DNA from 3 places in the Isoptericola sp. NPDC019693 genome. Region 2 is predicted to be linked to each of the others. Evidence: predicted binding sites of a transcription regulator. Region 2 holds the regulator's gene; each other region holds the start of a gene.
The links. Region 2 encodes LexA, which represses DNA repair genes until DNA is damaged. Its sites were predicted from a motif close to TCGAACANNTGTTCGA; they were not measured.
Positions count from the first base shown of each region.

Region 1: a site for LexA is predicted at 4,934-4,949, ahead of ACH436_RS01280 (DUF222 domain-containing protein). Genes of this name have one in related genera too.
Region 3: a site for LexA is predicted at 3,622-3,637, ahead of ACH436_RS19880 (DUF222 domain-containing protein). Genes of this name have one in related genera too.

Region 1 covers NZ_JBIRXP010000001.1:272,045-278,212, reverse strand. Annotated here, with positions in the region: gene ACH436_RS01310 (NADP-dependent oxidoreductase) at 1-77, shown strand, start outside; gene ACH436_RS01305 (M24 family metallopeptidase) at 118-1,257, shown strand; gene ACH436_RS01300 (siderophore-interacting protein) at 1,292-2,152, opposite strand; gene ACH436_RS01295 (DUF2599 domain-containing protein) at 2,273-3,088, shown strand; gene ACH436_RS01290 (NAD-dependent epimerase/dehydratase family protein) at 3,191-4,186, opposite strand; gene ACH436_RS01285 (HD domain-containing protein) at 4,272-4,859, shown strand; gene ACH436_RS01280 (DUF222 domain-containing protein) at 4,969-6,168, shown strand, end outside.
Region 2 covers NZ_JBIRXP010000005.1:94,553-100,720, reverse strand. Annotated here, with positions in the region: gene hflX (GTPase HflX) at 1-9, shown strand, start outside; gene ACH436_RS15605 (ATP-dependent DNA helicase) at 170-2,230, shown strand; gene ACH436_RS15600 (L-lactate dehydrogenase) at 2,240-3,199, shown strand; gene lexA (transcriptional repressor LexA) at 3,264-4,091, opposite strand; gene ACH436_RS15590 (LysM peptidoglycan-binding domain-containing protein) at 4,368-4,697, shown strand; gene nrdR (transcriptional regulator NrdR) at 4,801-5,343, shown strand; gene ACH436_RS15580 (DUF5302 domain-containing protein) at 5,473-5,673, shown strand; gene serA (phosphoglycerate dehydrogenase) at 5,766-6,168, opposite strand, start outside.
Region 3 covers NZ_JBIRXP010000008.1:116,103-122,270, forward strand. Annotated here, with positions in the region: gene ACH436_RS19870 (molybdopterin oxidoreductase family protein) at 1-1,855, shown strand, start outside; gene ACH436_RS19875 (FAD-dependent oxidoreductase) at 1,852-3,534, shown strand; gene ACH436_RS19880 (DUF222 domain-containing protein) at 3,657-5,141, shown strand; gene ACH436_RS19885 (class I SAM-dependent methyltransferase) at 5,230-5,973, opposite strand; gene ACH436_RS19890 (AAA family ATPase) at 5,999-6,168, shown strand, end outside.

The DNA of each region.
Region 1 (6,168 bases), on a different contig from region 2:
ACCTCGCCGACGCCGCCGACGCCCACCGGGCCTCCGAGTCGGGCCACGGCCGCGGCAAGATCGTGGTCCGCGTCTGACCGTGGTGCAGGTCGGGGCCGCGCGCGGCACGCTGGGCACATGACGCCCTTCTCCCCCGCCGTGCACGCCGACCGTCGCCGTCGCGCGGCCGCCCAGGCGGCCGCCGCGGGCCTCGCCGGGGTGCTGGTGACGCCCGGCCCCGACCTGCGCTACTTCCTCGGCTACACCCCCGCCGCCGAGCTCGAACGCCTCACCATGCTCGTGCTGCCGGTCGACGGCGACCCCGTGGCCGTCGTGCCCCAGCTCGAGGCGCACGACCTCGAGGTCGGCGCCGTCGGCGGCATCGAGTCGGTCGCCTGGACGGACGGCGAGGACCAGCACGCCGTCGTCGGGCGCCTGCTGCGTCCCGACGGGCGGTACGCCATCAGCGACACGGCGTGGGCCCTGCACGTGCTGGGCCTGCAGCGCACGCTGCCCGCGTCGTCGTACACCGCCGTCACCGACGCCCTGCCGATGCTGCGGGCCGCCAAGTCGGCCGACGAGGTGGCCCGCCTCGCCGCCGCGTGCGCCGGCGCGGACGCCGTGTTCGCCGAGATCGTCACGCGCCGGTTCGCGGGCCGCGCGGAGCGGGAGGTGTCCGACGACCTGGACGCCCTGCTGCGCGCGCACGGGCACGAGCAGGTCGACTTCACGCTCGTGTGCGCGGGCGAGAACGGCGCGGACCCGCACCACGAGGCCGGCGACCGGATCATCCGCGAGGGCGACATGGTGGTGATGGACTTCGGCGGGCTCGCCGACGGCTACGGCTCCGACACCACGCGCACCGTGCACGTCGGCGCGCTCACCGACCGCGAGCAGGAGGTGCACGACGTCGTGCGGGCAGCGCAGCAGGCCGGCGTCGACGCCGTGCGGCCCGGGGCGTCGTGCCAGGACGTCGACCGCGCGTCGCGCGCCGTCATCACGGACGCCGGGTACGGCGAGCACTTCGTGCACCGCACCGGCCACGGCATCGGCCTGACGACGCACGAGCCGCCCTACATGGTGGAGGGCGAGGAGGCGCCGGTCGAGCCGGGCATGTGCTTCTCCGTCGAGCCGGGGATCTACCTGCCGGGCGAGCTCGGCGTGCGCATCGAGGACATCGTCGTCGCGTTCCCTGCCGGGGTGCCCGGCCTGGCGGACACCCCGGACGCGGCCGTCCGGCTGAACACCTCGCCGCACGAGGTGGTCGTCGTCGAGTAGCCGGCGGGCCGCCTTCCGGCGCGCGGCGGACCGGTCAGCTGGGCGAGGCCTTGCCGTGCCGCCAGTAGCCGACGAAGTCGATCGCCGTCTTCGGCCACCGCCGGTCGTCCACCAGGTGGCGCCGCACGCCCGCCGCGAGCGCCTGCTCGCCCGCGACGAGCGCGTACCCCGCGCCCCCGGGGAGCTCTGCGCCGCGCACGACGGCGAGCGCGGCCCGGCCGGGCACCTCGCCGAGGGCCGGGTCGTCCACGGCGGCGCGGTCGCGCTCGACCCAGCGCAGGTCGACCCCGTCCGGCACGCGGAAGTCCTGACGGTCGTCGGCGGTGGGCACCTCGACGACGGCGACGCCGCGCGCGTCGTCGGGCAGCGACTCGCAGATGCCGGCGACGGCGGGCAGGCCGCTCTCGTCGGCGACCAGCAGCCGCCAGTCGCACGCGGCCTGCCGGTGATGGTACGTGCCCTGGTCGAGGAGGCCGACGTGGTCGCCCGGGCGGGCGCCCATCGCGAACCCGGCGCCGGGGCCGAGGGGCTCGTGGGCGGTGCCGGGCGCCGGGTCGTGGCCGTGCAGCACGAAGTCGACGTCGATCTCCCGCAGCTCGGGGCGCGCGGCGCGGATCGTGTAGTTGCGGACGATCGGGCGCCGGGCGCGCGGGGTCGCCAGGTACTGGGCGTACCAGCCGAGGTTCGACGTGCGGGTCGGGAGCTTGAGCGCGTCCTGGCCGGGGCGCGGCAGGAACAGCCGGAACCACTGGTCGTCCCCCACCAGCGTGAGGCGGTCGATCGCGTCGATGCCGAGCGTCACCCGTTGCAGGTGCGGGCTCAGGCGCTTCGTCGTGACGACCTCGGCGACGAGGACGTGCGGGTCGACCGGCTTCGACAGCGTTCGCGTGCTCACGCAGTAAGGTTAGGCGAACCTCACTCAGATCTCCAGACCCCGACAGCGCCGGACCGCGCGGGACCAGACCCTCGGTGGAGGAGCCACGCCGGAGTCGCCCCCGTGACGGACACTGGGCGCGTGCCTCCCCGCCGCCGCACCCGCGCGCCCCTCGCGAGCGCCGTGGCCGCCGCGCTCCTGACGCTCGCCGCCTGCACGCCGTCCCCGCCCGCGTCGTCCGGCCCACCCACCGCGACGCCGGGCGCGACGACGCCTGGCCCGACGGCTCCTGCCCCCGACAGTCCCGTGCGGGTCGAGGTGGCGTCGCGGGGCGTGACGCTGGAGGTGTCGGTCCCCGGAGCGACGCCCGACGCGCCCCGGGTGCACGTCTCGTCCGACGGCGGCAGCACGGCCACCGTCGCGCTGGAGCCCGCCGACGACGCGGGCCCGCCGACGATCACGCTGACCTCGGACGGCTCGCTCGAGCCGCACCCCGACGGCAGCGTCACGGTGCGCGCCGCCGGGGTGGCGGTCGGCGGGCTGTCCGCCCCGCGAGGCGCGCGCCTCCTGGCCGTCGACGGCACGCACCTGGAGGTCCGGACCTCGTCGGGCGGCACGGCGGACGGCACGGACGGTACGGAGAGCAATGACGAGGTCGTCACGACGACCCTCGGCACCGCTGCGGTCGAGAGCACCGACTGGGGCGAGCGCGAGGGCGGCCGGTCGCTCGCCGTCGTGCCGACCGCATGGACGCGGGCGGCGGGCCAGGCGGGCGTCGACGTCGTCTGGGCCGAGCTCGTGGCGACAGACCCCGAGGTGGACACGCCCACGATGCGCGACCAGCTGGAGTGCCACGCCCTCGGGGCGCGCGACAAGGACTCGTGGAACCTCGAGCCGTGGCGCCCCGACGTCGGGCTGGTCGCGACGATGGCCGCGCGCTGCAACCCGACGTCCTGACCCGGCCTGCACAGGTTCACGGAGACCGACGCGCCAGCGTGTTCCCGCTCCTCGCGCGATCCTGGGCGCTCCCGAGCGCTCAGCGGCGGGCGAGGCGCGCCGTCACGGCACGGCGATGTGCGTCAGGACGGTGGCCTCCTCGGCCGCGGTCAGGCCGGTGACCTCCGCGTCGGGCGTCGCACGCAGCCAGGCCAGCGTGTCGCGCGCGGTGTCCTCGACCGGCCGTGGCGCCAGCCCGGCGGCGAGCGCGGGTCCGGCGTCGTGCGCGGGCATGCCGGAGTACTCGGGCCGCGGCAGCCACAGCGGCAGCGACCGCTCCCCCGACCAGGGCCGGACGTCCGCCGCCGCCAAGGCGTCGTCGTCCGCCCACACCCAGCGCGGCTCGGCGCCGACCCCGCGGGCCGCCGCGGCGAGGTGCTCGCCGATCGGTGCGACCGGGCCGACCCCGTCGAACGTCCCCTCCGTCCGCCGCTCAGCCAGGTCCACGAGCCAGGTCGCGAGGTCCCGCACGTCGATCACCTGCATCGGGTCCGCCGGGTCGCCCGGCGCCAGCACGTCGGTGCCCGCGCCGGTGTCGCGCGCACGGCCCAGCCGCGCCGGCCAGTAGGTGAACCGTCCGCTCGGGTCCCCCGGCCCCACGATGAGGCCCGGGCGCACGACCGCCGACGTCACCGCCCCCGCGCGCACGAGCTCCTCACACGCCACCTTCATCGCGCCGTACGCCTCCGGGTCCTCCGCTCCGTCGACGTCGTCCGCCTGCGGCGCGCGCAGCCGCCCGACGCCGGGTCCGCCCGGGTCGGCGTCGTCCGCGTAGACGTTGATCGTCGACACGAACACCCAGTGCGCGTCGGGCAGCGCCGACACCGCCCGCCGCACGTGCGACGGCGTCCGCGACACGTCGACGACGGCGTCGAAGCCCTCGGCCGCCAGCGCTTCCGGGAACGGGTCGGCGCGGTCCAGCCGCACGTGCCGCACGCCATCCGGCACCGGCCCGGAGCGGCCCCGGTTCGCGGCCACCACCTCGTGCCCGCGCGTCGCGGCGTCGGCCGCGACCGCCCTCGACAGGAACGCCGACCCACCCAGCACCAGCAGCCTCATGCCCCCAGCCTGGCGCAGCCGGACGCCCGCGTCCCCGCCTTCTGCCCGGGGCAGAAGACGGGGACGCGGGACTAGAGTGCGCGCCATGACCTCCCCTGTGCCGGGCGGGCTCCCCCGCACCGCCGCCGTCGCCGCCGCGTTCGAGGTGCTCGAACGCTTCTCGCCCGCGGCGCTCGTGCACCACGCCGTGCGGTCCACCCTGCTCGCAGCCGACCTCAGACGACGGCTGGCCCTCCCTGTCGACGACGAGGTCCTGGCCGTCGCGGGCCTGCTGCACGACACCGGCCTCACGACCGCGTTCGACGTGCACACCGAGCCCTTCGAGGTCGCCGGCGGCCACGTCGCCTGGGTCGTCACCGCGGGTGCCGGCTGGGCGCCCGAGCGCCGGGAGCGGACCGCCAGGGCGGTGGTCGACCACATGCTCGACGACGACGACGTCCCGCGGCAGGAGCGTCCCGAGGGATACCTGCTCGCTCGGTCGACCGGCGCCGACGTCACGGGCCGCGGCCTCGAGCACTGGCCGGCACCCGTCCTCGCCGGCGTCGAAGCCGGATGGCCCCGGCTCGACTTCCGCGACCTGTTCAGCGCCTGCCTCCGCGACCAGGCCGCGCGCAAGCCCGCGTCGGTCGCGGCCGCCTACGTCGCGTCGGGCGGCGCCGACCGGGTCCGCTGAGCGGCGCCGACGGTACCGGCGGCGCGAGGCGCCCTGCGCCATGCCTCGATCGTCCACAGATATTGGCCAGGGACTAGTACAGGTGTTCGAACGTCGCTAGGCTGGGGGCATGACGACGACGCTCCCCGACCCCGTGACCGGCACCGACGCCGGTGCGGCGGGTGGCGTCAGCGACCGGGTGAGCTCGTCGACGGACCTGCGGGCGGCGGCGGCCCGGCTCGCCGCGATGCCCCGGTCGTGGGCCCCGTCGATCAGCGAGCTGCTCGAGGAAGAGTCACGACGCGAGGACCGTCCGCCAGCGACCGACACCGCACCACCCGTACCCGCGTCAGCACCCGTTCCCGCAGCCGCAGCCGCACCCGCACCCGTACCTGTGCCCGCACCCGCACCCGTGCCGGCGGGTCGCCCCTCCTTGGCCGACCTGGACCGGGTGCTGGACCAGCTCACCGCCAACGATGCCCAGATCGCGGCCCTGCACGCCGAACGCGCCGTCCTCCTCTCCCGCACGCTCGGCCTGGCCGAGGCACTCGAGACGGACCTGCTCGACCCCGACGACCCCACCACCCGGCGCGCGCCGTCGGCCCGCCGCCTCGAGCTCGCCCACCGCGCCGTCACCGCCGAGGTCGCCACCACCCTCCGCATCGGGGAACACGCCGCCGGCACCCTGACCGACCACGCCCACACCCTCACCACCAAGGCCCCCGCGACCCTCGCCGCACTGCACGAAGGCCGCCTGTCCTGGGGGCACGCCACCGCGATCACCACCCACCTGGCAGACCTGACGCCCCAGGAAGCCGCCACCGTCGAACGATCCGTCCTGACCACCATCCTCGACACGCAGACCACCACGGTCACCTGCACCCCCGCACAGGTCGCCAGACGAGCACGCCGAGCCCGCGAGACCGCCCACCCCACCCCCGCCGACGTCCGCCACACCGACGCCACCCGGCACCGAGCCGTCTGGCTCGACGACGGACACGACGGCATGGCCTGGCTGTCCGCCCACCTGCCCGCACCCCTCGCCCACGCCGCCTACGACCGCCTCACCCGCACCGCCCACCACCTCACCAGCACCACCGGGAACCTGAGCAACGCCACCAGCCGGAGCGGCACCGGTGAGCACCGCACCCTCGCCCAGGCCCGCGCCGACACCCTCGCCGCCCTCCTCCTGGACGACGGCACCCTCGACCACAGCGAGCCCCCGAGCGCGAGAATCGGCCAGGGCACCGACGCCGTGCACGGTCGACTCACCACCGGCCGCTCCGACGTGGCGCTGCACGACCAGCCCACGATCGCGACCCTGGCCCGC
Region 2 (6,168 bases):
GCGGGCTGACCGCCGCTCCGTCCCTGCCGAGGTCGCGCGCCACCGGCTCGCCGTGATCCCTCGGAGCTGCGTGCGGCTTCATGTGGCTTCATGTGGCTCCGCGTGGCTCGACCTCGCGGAGCTGTGGGCGAGGCCCGGGGCGGTCGGCGGGTCGCCCTAGGATCGTCGGGTGACCTCCGCCGACGCTCCCGACGCCCCGCAGCTTCTCGACCTGGCGGTGGGGGCCCTCGGCGGCGGACGCCGGGAGGGTCAGCGCCGCATGGCGGAGGCGGTGGCGGAGGCCGTCGACGACGGCCGGCACCTCCTGGTCCAGGCCGGCACGGGCACCGGCAAGTCGCTCGCCTACCTCGTCCCGGCCGTGCGGCACGCGGTCGTCGACGGCAAGCGGGTCATCGTCTCCACGGCCACGCTCGCCCTGCAGCGCCAGGTGGTGACGCGCGACCTGCCGCTGGTCGCCGAGACCGTGGGGCCGAAGCTGCCCCGCGCGCCCAAGGTGGCCCTCCTCAAGGGGTGGCACAACTACCTGTGCAAGCACAAGGTGACCGGCGGCTACCCGGTCGAGGGCGCGACGCTCTTCGACCTGCCCGCCGACCCCGGCCCCGGCGAGGGAGCCGGGGCCGAGCAGCACCCGGCGCCTCCTGGCCCGCGCGGGCGGGGCGGGCGGCCCGACGACGCCGCCACGCTCGCCGACCACGTGCGCCGGCTGCACTCCTGGGCCGACGAGACCGACACCGGTGACCGGGACGACCTGGTGCCCGGCGTGCCCGACAAGGCCTGGCGCCAGGTCTCCGTCACCGCGCTGGAGTGCCTCGGCCAGCGGTGCCCGCTCCTCGCGGAGTGCTTCCCCGAGCGGGCCCGCGCCGCGGCGCGCGAGGCCGACGTCGTCGTCACCAACCACGCGATGCTCGGCATCGCCGTGTCCGGGAACCCCGGCGTGCTCCCGGAGCACGACGCCGTCGTCGTCGACGAGGCGCACGAGCTTGCCGAGCGTGTGACGGCCGCCGCCACCGTGGACCTGTCGCTGACCGTGGTGGACCACGCCGCGCGGCTCGCGCGGCGGCACGGCGGCACCGAGACCGAGGCGCTCGACGCCGCCGCCCAGCGCCTGGGCGGCCTGCTCGCCACCGCGCCCGCGGAACGGTTCCCCCTCGGCCTGCCCGACGACCTGCGTGCCGCGGTGGGCGGCGTGCGCGACGCGGCGCGCGAGCTCCTCACCCGTCTCAAGCCCCAGGGCGGGGCCAAGGGGCAGGAGGCCCCGGACGCGGGCATGAAGATGGCGCAGTCCGCGGTCCTGCAGCTCTTCGAGGTCGCGGAGCGGATGGCGGCCGAGGACACGACGGCGGACGTGCTGTGGTGCTCGCGCCCGCCGGAGAACGCGCCGTGGGCCGGGGACGGGGTCACGCGGCTGCACGCCGCGCCGCTCGCGGTGGCCGGGCTCATCCGCACCCACCTGCTCGGCGAGGCGACCGGCGTGTTCACGTCGGCCACCCTCACGCTCGGCGGCACGTTCGACCCGGTGGCGCGCTCGCTGGGCCTCGCGGGGTCGGGGGGCTCCGACGAGACGGCGGACTGGTCGGGTCTCGACGTCGGCAGCCCGTTCGACTACCCGCGCCAGGGCATCCTCTACGTCGCGCGGCACCTGCCCGCCCCCGGCCGCGAGCCGACGACGGACGCGCAGCTCGACGAGATCGCCGGCCTGATCGAGGCGGCCGGAGGGCGGACCCTCGGGCTGTTCTCGTCGCGGCGGGCGGCGTCGGCCGCCGCGGAGGCGATGCGCGAGCGCCTGGACGTGCCCGTGCTGTGCCAGGGGGACGACCAGCTGCCCACCCTGGTGAAGGCGTTCGCGGACGACCCGGCGACCTGCCTGTTCGGCACGCTCTCGCTGTGGCAGGGCGTGGACGTCCCCGGGCCGAGCTGCCAGCTGGTCCTCGTGGACCGCATCCCGTTCCCGCGCCCGGACGACCCGGTGAAGGCGGCGCGGGCCCGGTCGGTGGAGCAGGCGGGCGGCAACGGGTTCATGCAGGTCTCGGCGACGCACGCCGCGCTGCTCCTGGCCCAGGGGGCCGGCCGGCTCGTGCGCACGGGGGACGACCGCGGCGTCGTGGCCGTCCTCGACCCGCGCCTCGCGACCGCTCGTTACGGGACCTTCCTCACCCGCTCGATGCCGGACTTCTGGCCGACCACGGACGGGGAGCTCGTCCGTGCTGCGCTCCGGCGCCTCGACACCTAGCGTGGGGCCGTGAACGAGACACGCAGGACGACCAAGCTCGCGATCGTCGGCGCGGGCGCCGTGGGTTCCACCCTCGCGTACGCGGCGCTGGCCAGGGGTGCGGCGCGGTCCGTCGCCCTCCTGGACGTCAACCGCGCGAAGGTGGAGGCCGAGGTGCTCGACCTGCGGCACGGGGGCATGTTCATCCCCCAGGCCGAGATCGACGGCTCCGACGACGTCGAGGTCTGCCGGGGCGCCGACATCGTCGCGGTGACGGCCGGGGCCAAGCAGAAGCCCGGCCAGAGCCGCCTCGACCTGGCCGAGGCCACGGTCGGCCTCACCCGGTCCATCCTGCCGGGCCTCCTCGAGGTCGCCCCGGACGCGGTGTTCCTCATGGTGACCAACCCCGTCGACGTGGTCACCTATGCCGCCCAGGAGATCAGCGGACTGCCGCGGGGGCGGGTGTTCGGCAGCGGGACCGTCCTGGACTCGTCGCGTCTGCGCGACGCGCTGGCCCGCCACTGCGGGGTCGCGGTCGGCAACGTGCACGCGAACATCGCCGGTGAGCACGGCGACTCGGAGATCGTGCTGTGGAGCTCCGCCACGATCGCCGGGGTACCCCTGCTCGACTGGCGGCCCTTCCGGGGGCGCCCGCCGCTCGACGAGCCGGCCCGGCAGAGCATCGCGACCGACGTGGTCGAGTCGGCCTACCGCGTCATCGCCGGCAAGGGGGCGACCAACTATGCCGTCGGCCTGGCGGCGACCCGGATCATCGAGGCGGTCCTCAACGACGAGCACCGCGTGATGAACGTGTCCTCACGCCTCGACGACTTCTACGGCATCAGCGACGTCTGCCTGTCGGTGCCGTCGCTCGTCGACCGACGGGGTGTGGCGGAGACGATCGACACACCCCTGTCGGACGAGGAGATCGCCGGGCTGCGGACCTCGGCCGACAGCATGCGGGCCGTGCAGCGCCGGCTGGGCTTCTGACCGTGACGCGACCGCAGCCTGCCGTGCCCCGGGCACGGCAGGCTGCCGACGGGGTCGGCGCGGCTCAGAGGCTGCGCAGCACCGCCACGACCCGACCGAGCACCTGTGCCTCGTCGCCCTGGATGGGGGAGTAGGCCGCGTTCTGCGGCAGCAGCCAGGTGTGCCCGTCGGCCTGCTTGAACGTCTTGACCGTGGCCTCGCCGTCGATCATCGCGGCCACGACCTCGCCGTTCTCCGCCACCGGCTGGCTGCGCACGACGACCCAGTCGCCGTCGCAGATCGCGGCGTCGACCATCGAGTCGCCCGCGACCTTGAGCAGGAAGAGGTCGCCGTCGCCGACGACCTGTCGCGGGAGCGGGAAGACGTCCTCGACGACCTGCTCGGCGAGGATCGGGCCGCCCGCGGCGATGCGCCCGACCAGCGGGACGTAGGACGGCGCCTGCGCCGGCTGCGCGTCGGACGCGGCGACGGAGCCCGCGACGAAGCCGGGCGCGTCGCCGGCGTCCGAGGCGGCACCGTCGGTCGCGGAGGTCTCCGGGTCGACGACCTCGATCGCGCGCGGACGGTTCGGGTCGCGACGCAGGTAGCCCTTGCGCTCGAGCGTGGTGAGCTGGTGCTTGACGGAGGAGGGGCTCGCGAGGCCGACGGCCTCGCCGATCTCCCGCATGGTGGGCGGGTAGCCGCGCGCCTCCACCGAGCTGCGGATGGTCTCGAGGACCCGCCGCTGGCGCGGCGTCAGCCGGTCGGCGGCCGGCGAGAGCTCGCTCACCGAGGCCAGCGCCGTCGAGGAGGACCCCGCCGTCGTGGCCGCGTCCTCGGGGGTCTCGTCCTGGCCGACCCACGACGTCGCCGCCCTCGTGGACGCCGGCGCCTGGTCCCGTCCGCTCGTCATCGCGTTCTCCGTCCTCCAGGGGCGCGGCCCGCGGGCGGGCCGATGAAATCCGACAAACCTTCCATCGCGCTGCCGCCACTCTAGGCCAGTTCGCGCCCGACATCAAACATCTGTTCGATCGGGGCTCGACCGTGTCGCCTCGTCGTGGTACACCTAGTACAGCAGTTCGACGTACAGGTGTTCGACGAACGGATGTTCGACGGACCGGATGCTCGACGGGCCCGCCGCCAGGCGCGGCACCCACGTGGACCGACCGGAGGCAGGACGATGCAGAACGTGCGCAGCACCAGCGACGCTCACGGGTTCCTCGGGCTCGGAGGGCTCCGGCTGACCGGGCGGGGGCGGGTGGTTGTCGCCGCGCTCGTGCTCCTGGTGCTCGTCGGGGCGGGGCTGTTCGGCCAGCGCGCCATGGCCGGGTCCCCGGGGGCCGGCGTCGAGGTGCGGCTCCAGACGGTGGCCCCCGGCGACACGCTCTGGCAGTACGCGCAGCAGGTGCGCGACTCGGGCGAGGACCTGCGGGACGTCGTCGCCCAGCTCCGCGACCTCAACGGCCTGACCACGGCGGAGCTCCAGGCGGGCCAGGTCGTGGTGCTCCCGCTGGACTGACGTGCGCCGGGGCGGCGGAGCCCTGCTTGCGCGGACGGTCGCCCGCCGCTTACCTTGTCGGGCAGCCGGGCGCCGGTCCGGAGCCGAGCGCAGGAGACCAGCGATGCACTGCCCGTTCTGCCGCCACGCGGACTCGCGAGTCGTGGACTCGCGCACCTCCGACGACGGCGCCTCCATCCGACGTCGTCGCCAGTGCCCCGCCTGCCAGCGCCGGTTCACCACCATCGAGACCGCCAGCCTGTCCGTGGCGAAGCGCTCCGGGGTGACCGAGCCCTTCAGCCGGGACAAGGTCGTGGCGGGGGTCCGCAAGGCGTGCCAGGGCCGGCCCGTGAGCTCCGACGACCTGGCCGTGCTCGCCCAGAAGGTCGAGGAGACGCTGCGAGCATCCGGTCGCCCCGAGATCGAGGCGAACGAGGTGGGGCTGGCGATCCTCGGCCCCCTGCGGGAGCTGGACGAGGTCGCCTACCTGAGGTTCGCCAGCGTGTACCAGTCCTTCGAGTCCCTGGAGGACTTCGAGACCGCGATCACCTCCCTGCGCGCGGAGCACGAGGCCCGGGCGGCGGCGTCCGCCTCCGGCCCGGACGACCCCGGCGAGAGCCCGGCGGGCGAGCCCGCGGCAGCGGGACGCGGCACGGCGACGGACTGAGGCCGCCCCGCGCCCGGTCCTCGTGAAATGCCCTGGCGCCCGGGAGGCCGTCGCGGCATCCTGGACGGCACCAGGTGCTGCGCGGTCCGCCGTGCGAGCACGTCCACCCCGACCGACGAGGTGACCGTGATGACGACGGACGACGCCAAGGCTGCGGACGACTCCAGGGCGAGGCCCAGCGAGGACACGAAGGCGCGCTTCAGGGCGGCGCTGGAGAAGAAGAACGCCGCCAGCCACCCGACCGCCGGCAAGGACGGCAACACCGGTCAGGTGCACGGCTCGGAGACCTCCGGGCCCGTGCAGAAGATGTTCCGCCGCAAGTCGGGCTGAGCCGCCCGCGGACGGACGAAGGGCGGCCCCGGGGAGATCCGGGGCCGCCCTTCGCATGTCGCGGCGCCCGCGCCGGTGGCGGGCGTGGTCCCTCAGCCGGCGGCGGGGCCGGGCGGGAACTCGGGCCGCTCGAACGCGTCGCGGATGCGCAGGCGGATCGTCGAGTCCATGGCCTGCAGCTTCGCCGACGCGCCGCGCTGCGTGACGTCGGAGATGTCGGTCACCACGTAGCCGATCTCCCCGCGCGTGGCCAGCATCTGCGCCTCGATGTTCGCGCCGTGGTCGGCGAAGACCTGGTTCACGCGGGCGAGGACGCCGGGCACGTTGCGGTGCAGCAGCATGATGCGGCCCACGCCCGTGTGCGCGAGCTGGAGGTTCGGGAGGTTCACCGACAGCGTCGTCGACCCGGTCGCCACGAAGTCCCGCAGCTTCTTGGACACGAACTCGCCGATCGCCTCCTGCGCCTCCTCCGTCGAGCCGCCGACGTGCGGCGTG
Region 3 (6,168 bases), on a different contig from region 2:
GCCGTTCATCGACTACAACGGCCGGTTCTGCATGTCCTCGGCCGCCGCCGCGGGGAACCGGGCGTTCGGCCTGGACCGCGGGCTGCCGTTCCCGGTGACGGACCTGGCCGGGGCGGACGCGATCCTGCTGCTGGGCTCCAACGTGGCCGAGACGATGCCGCCGTTCGTGCAGCACCTGGCGGGCGCACGGGCGGCGGGCGGCCTCGTCGTCGTCGACCCGCGCCGGTCCGCCACCGCCCGCCTCGCCGGGCCGGGCGAGGGGGTGCACCTGCAGCCTGTGCCGGGGACGGACCTGGTGGTGCTGCTGGCGCTGCTGCACGTGCTGGTGGCCGAGCGGCTCGTGGACCGCGAGTACCTGGAGGCGCGGACGACGGGGTTCGACGACGTCGCCCGGTCGGCCGCCGCCTGGTGGCCGGAGCGGGCGGAGACGGTGTGCGGCGTGCCCGCGGAGGAGCTGCGCCGGGTGGCGCGCCTGCTGGCCGCGGCGGCGCCGTCGCGCGGGGGCCGCGGGGCCTACGTGCTCACCGGGCGCGGCGTCGAGCAGTCGGCGCAGGGCACCGCCACGGTGACGGCGGCGATCGACCTGGCCCTCGCGCTCGGGCTCGTGGGCCGGGTGGGGTCGGGGTACGGCTGCCTGACCGGACAGGGCAATGGCCAGGGCGGGCGGGAGCACGGACAGAAGTGCGACCAGCTGCCCGGATACCGCAAGATCGACGACCCGGCGGCTCGCGCGCACGTCGCCGGGGTGTGGGGCGTGGACCCGGCCACGCTGCCCGGGCCGGGCGTGCCCGCCGTCGAGCTGCTGACCTCGCTCGGTGCGCCCGGCGGGCCGCGGGCGCTGCTGGTGCACGGCTCGAACGTCGTCGTGTCCGCGCCGAACGCCGACCGGGTGCGCGGGCGCCTGGCCGCGCTCGACCTGCTCGTCGTGTGCGACGTCGTGCCGTCCGAGACGGCGCTGCTCGCCGACGTCGTGCTGCCCACCACCCAGTGGGCGGAGGAGGAGGGCACGATGACCAACCTCGAGGGGCGGGTCATCCGCCGGCGCCGCGCCGTCGACCCGCCCGGCGACGCCCGGTCCGAGCTGTGGATCCTCGCCGAGCTGGCGCGACGGCTCGGGTCGGACGTCGCCTTCCCGACCGACCCCGCCGTCGTGTTCGACGAGCTGGCGCGCGCGTCGGCCGGCGGCGTCGCCGACTACTCCGGGCTCAGCCACGCCCGCCTCGACGCGCACGAGGCCGCCGACGGCGCCGGTCTGTACTGGCCCTGCCCCGCCACCCCCGCCGACCTGTCAGGACGAGCGCGGGCTATACCCTCCGCAGGCCCTGACAACTCGCGGGGGGAGCACCCCGGGACGCCGCGCGTGTTCCTCGAGCGGTTCGCGACGCCGGACGGCCGGGCGCGGATGGTCGCGGTCGACCACGCCGGCCCGTCCGACGACGTGCGCCCCGACGCCCCGACGTACCTGGTCACCGGCCGGGTGCTCCAGCACTACCAGTCCGGCGCGCAGACGCACCGCGTGCCGGAGCTGGAGCGGCTGGTGCCCGAGCCGTACGTGGAGCTGCACCCGCTGCTGGGCCTGCGGGTCGGCGTGCCGGACGGCGGACGCGCCCGTCTGACCTCGGCGCGCGGCGTCGTCGAGGCGACGGCCCGCTGGACGGACGCCGTCCGCCCGGACACCGTCTTCATGCCCTTCCACTGGAGCGGCGCGGGCAGCGTCAACCGCCTCACCACCGACGCCGTCGACCCGGTCTCCGCCATGCCCGAGTTCAAGGTCTGCGCCGTGTCCGTGACGCCGGCCGACCCCGCCGTCGCCGCGGCGGCGCAGCACGTCGAGACCGTGGAGGTCCCCGCATGAGCGACCCGCAGCTCGACCCGCAGCGTGGCCTGCGCGTACCGCACCGGGTGGTCGTCATCGGTCACGGCATGGTGGGCGCGCGCCTCGCCGACGAGCTCTCCCGGCGCGACGCCGACGGCGCGCTCGACGTCACCGTGCTCGGCGCCGAGCCCTACGAGCCGTACAACCGCGTGCTGCTGTCGGACGTCGTCGCCGGGCGCACGGACGTGGCGGCGATCGGCATGCCCATGGTCGACGACGGCCGCACGCGCGTCCTGCGGGGCACGGCCGCGGTGAGCGTCGAACGGGACGCCCGCGTGGTGCTGGCCGACGACGGCACCCGCCATCCCTACGACCACCTGGTCCTCGCCACCGGTGCCGCCGCGCGCCTCCCGGACGTGCCCGGCCTGGGTGACGACCCGGCGTCCCTGCCGGCCGGGGTGCACGCTCTGCGGACGCTCGACGACGCGCGCGAGGTCGTCGCCGCCACGGTGAACACCCCGCGCGCGGTAGTAGTCGGCGGCGGGGTGCTGGGGGTGGAGGTGGCGCTCGGGCTCGCCGGGAGGGGGCTGCCCACCACGCTCGTGCACGGGGCGGGCGCCCCGATGGACCGGCAGCTCGACGACGAGGCGGGTGCCGTGCTGCGCGCGGGCCTGGAGGCGGCGGGCGTGAGCGTGCGCACGCGGGTGCGGCCGCAGGAGGTGCTCGTCGTCGGCGGCCGGGCCGTCGGGGTGCGGCTCGACGGCGCCACGACCGAGCCGGGGGAGTCGCTCGGCGCGAGCCTGGTCGTGCTCGCCTGCGGCACGGAGCCGGAGACGTCCTTGGCCCGCCGGGCCGGGCTCGCCGTCGAGCGGGGCGTCGTGGTGGGGCCGGATCTGGCGTCGGTCTCGGACGGCCGGGTGTTCGCCGTCGGGGACTGCGCCCAGCCGCCGGAGGGCTCACGCGGGCTGGTGGCCGAGGGCTGGGACCAGGCGCGGAGGCTCGCCGAGCACCTCGTGGCGCTCGCGGCGCGGCCGCGGCCGGCCGCGGAGGAGTCGTCGGGGCCGCGCGAGCACCTGCGGCTGCCGGGCGACGGCACGGCGCCGTCGATGGCGGTGCGCCTCGGCACCCTGCTGTCCTCGCGGGCGCCGGGGGCGGGCGACGGGGCCGTCGACGCCCGGGGTACCGACGTGGTCAAGGTCAAGGCCGGGCCGCTGAGCGTGGTCGCGATGGGCCGTAGCGGCTCCGGCCGGGTCCCGGTGCCGGGCGAGCGGGCCGTGCGCCTGGGCGACCCTGTGGCGGGCCGCTATGTCGAGGCCGTCGTGGCGGACGGCGTCCTGGTGGGCGCCACCTGCGTGGGTGACGCCCGCGTGGCCGCCGACCTGACGGCGGCCTACACCCGCCGCACCCCCGTCCCGGCGGACCCGGCGTTCCTGCTGCTCACGCCCGTCATGCCCGCCGCGGAGCCGGCGTCCAGCCCCGAGCACATGCCCGACGACGCCACCGTCTGCCGCTGCAACGGCGTCACCAAGCACGACATCGCGGCCTGCGTGGCGGACGGCGCGACGTCCAAGGACGACGTCGCCCGCGCGACCCGCGCCACCACCGGCTGCGGCAGCTGCACGGAGGCCGTGTGCGGCCTGGTGGACTGGCTGGCCGGCGCGCGGACGGCGGGGGAGGCGGTGCCCGGGGCGATGACGACGTCCGCCCACGCCTCGTAGGGGTCCCGCGTGAGCGACGACGCCTGTGCGTTCTGCGAGGTACACCGGCGACCTGACAGCGCGTTGTCCACAGGCTTTCCGAAACCCTAGAACAGGTGTTCGAATCTCGCTAGGCTGGGGTCATGACGTCGCGCCAGTCCACCGCAGCCTCGCGGCTGGACGCTGCGCTGGATCGGGCGGCGGACGAGCAGGTCGCGGCGAACGCGGCGGCGGGACGGCGGACGGTCGCGTTGGCCGAGGTACTCGAGGTGGCGACGGCGGCGCCGGAGTCGATGCTGGACGTCACGGTCGGACGGGTCGAGTCGGCGACGGCGGAGCGGCGGGGTTCGGTCGCGCACCGGGCCCTGGTCGCGGAGGTCTCGTGTGCGCTCGGGGTGAGCGAGCATGTCGCGCAGGGGTGGCTCGCGGACGCCGGGGTGCTGGCCTCGAAGGCGACGGCGACGCTGGATGCGTTGTGCTCGGGGTCGATCTCCTACCGGCATGCGGCCAAGCTCGCGGACGTGGTCGCGGACCTGCCGCCCGCGGTGGCCGCGCAGGTCGAGCGGGCGGTGCTGGGCCGGGCGGAGACCTTGACGGCGGCACGGTTCGGGGCGCTGGCCCGGGCGGCGCGCGACCGGCTGCACCCCGTGCCGGCGGAGGTCCGCCAGGAGGCCGCCGCGTTGAAGGCCGATGTCTGGGTCGACGACGGCGCCGACGGGATGTCCTGGCTGACCGCGCACCTGCCCACCCCGGTCGCCCGCGCCGTGCACGACCGCCTCACCCGGACCGCCACGCGAGCGAAGGGCTCCGGCGATCCCCGCGGTGTGGGGCAGCTGCGCGCCGCCACGTTGACCGCCCTCCTGCTGGACGGCGACGCCATGAGCAGCTCGCACCACCCGGGCGACCAAGGTGACCCGTCGGGCCGGGACCCAGATCCTCGGCGCGCACCATCAGTCAACCCAGAGCCGCCACCCGACGTGCCACCTGATCCGTTGGCCGTCCTGGCCCGCATCGTCCGGCCGGTGGTGCACGTGACCGTGCCGGTCAGCACTGTGACCGGTGCGGGCGAGGGCTCAGGCCAGCTGGACGGCGCGACCCCGATCGACGCGGAGACGGCACGCCACCTCGTCGCGCGCGCCCCGACGCTGCGGCGCGTGGTGACCGACCCGGTGACGGGGGCGATGCTCACCGTGGACCGGCGCAGCTACGTCGTGCCTGCGGACCTGCGCGCCTTCCTCACCCAGCGTGACGTGACGTGCCGGTTCCCCGGCTGCCGCGTGCCCGCGCGCCGCTGCGACGTCGACCACACCACCGCGTGGGCCGACGGCGGCGCCACCGACGCCGCCAACCTGGCCCACGTGTGCCGCAAGCACCACACCCTCAAGCACGAGTCCCGGTGGCAGGTCGAACAGCTCGACGCCGGCGTCCTGGCCTGGACCTCACCCCGCGGCCGCACCTATCTCACTCGTCCCGGCACCGCCGACCACACCCTGACCCAGCTCGACACCTGGGCCACCGAGGCTGAGCACCTGGCCCGCGTTCTGCCCCCTGAGGCCGCACCCCCGCTCGGTCCGGCACCCGTCAGCACACCGGTCAGCCCCCACGACGACGGCGATCCGCCGTTCTGACAGACGGCGGCCGGCGGCGTGTCAGACGTTCAGGTCGTACGGCACCCCGAGGGCGGCCCTGAGCTGCCCGCGCATGGCCGCCGTCGCGCTACGCCTCCGCCGGTCGGGTCCACTCGAGCGTGTAACGGAAGAACAGACGCTGGCGGAACCGGGCGCCCGGCAGCACGCGCCGGGCGGTGTCGCGCACCTCGCCGTACGTCTCGCGCGAGTCGCGCAGGGGAACGACCGGGCCGTGGTCCGCGTCCCGCGCGGCGTCGGGCCCCGTCCGTCCCCGGCGCGCGTGCTTGACCATGCCGACGACGGGGTTGGTGAAGGACGAGACCAGGTCGACAGCGAGGTCGCGCGGCGCGCCGATCCGGGCCAGTCCGACGACCAGCAGCCGCCCCCCGGGCGCCAGGACACCGGCGGCGTGCCGCAGCGTGGGCTCGAGGTCCATGTGGTGCAGCGACGCGACCATCGTCACGACGTCGAACGAGCCGTCGGCGGGGACGTCCTCGAACCGGCCGTGGCGGGCGGTGACACCGGGGTCGTCGGCGAACCGGGCGCGGGTGGCCTCGACCATGGGCTCGTCCACGTCGAGGCCCACCACCGTGGCGCCCGCGGCCCGCAGGCGGCCGACGAGGGTGCCGAGGCCGCAGCCCACGTCGAGCGCGCGGCGTCTGCGGCGCGGCAGCCGGCGCAGGATCCAGCCGTGGAAGTGGTCGTTGTGGTTCCACGGGTACCTGCCGTTGATCCGGCCGAGCCAGCGGCCGACGGCGCGCACCACCGGGTTCGTCGTCGTGCGCGGGTCGAGCCGCGTCGTCGGCTGTGTCGTCGGCTCCGTCGTCGGCATGGACAGCGAGGGTAGCGTCACGACCGTGCCGAGCCTCGTCCTGCTGTGCGGCCCCGCCGGGGCGGGCAAGTCCGCGCACGCCCGCCGCTACGCGGCCGACGGTTTTGCGGTCGCCTCTGTCGACGAGATCGCGTGGGCCGCCGGGCACCCCGCGGTGCACCCGCTGCCGGACGACGCGGCACGCCGGGTGGCGGA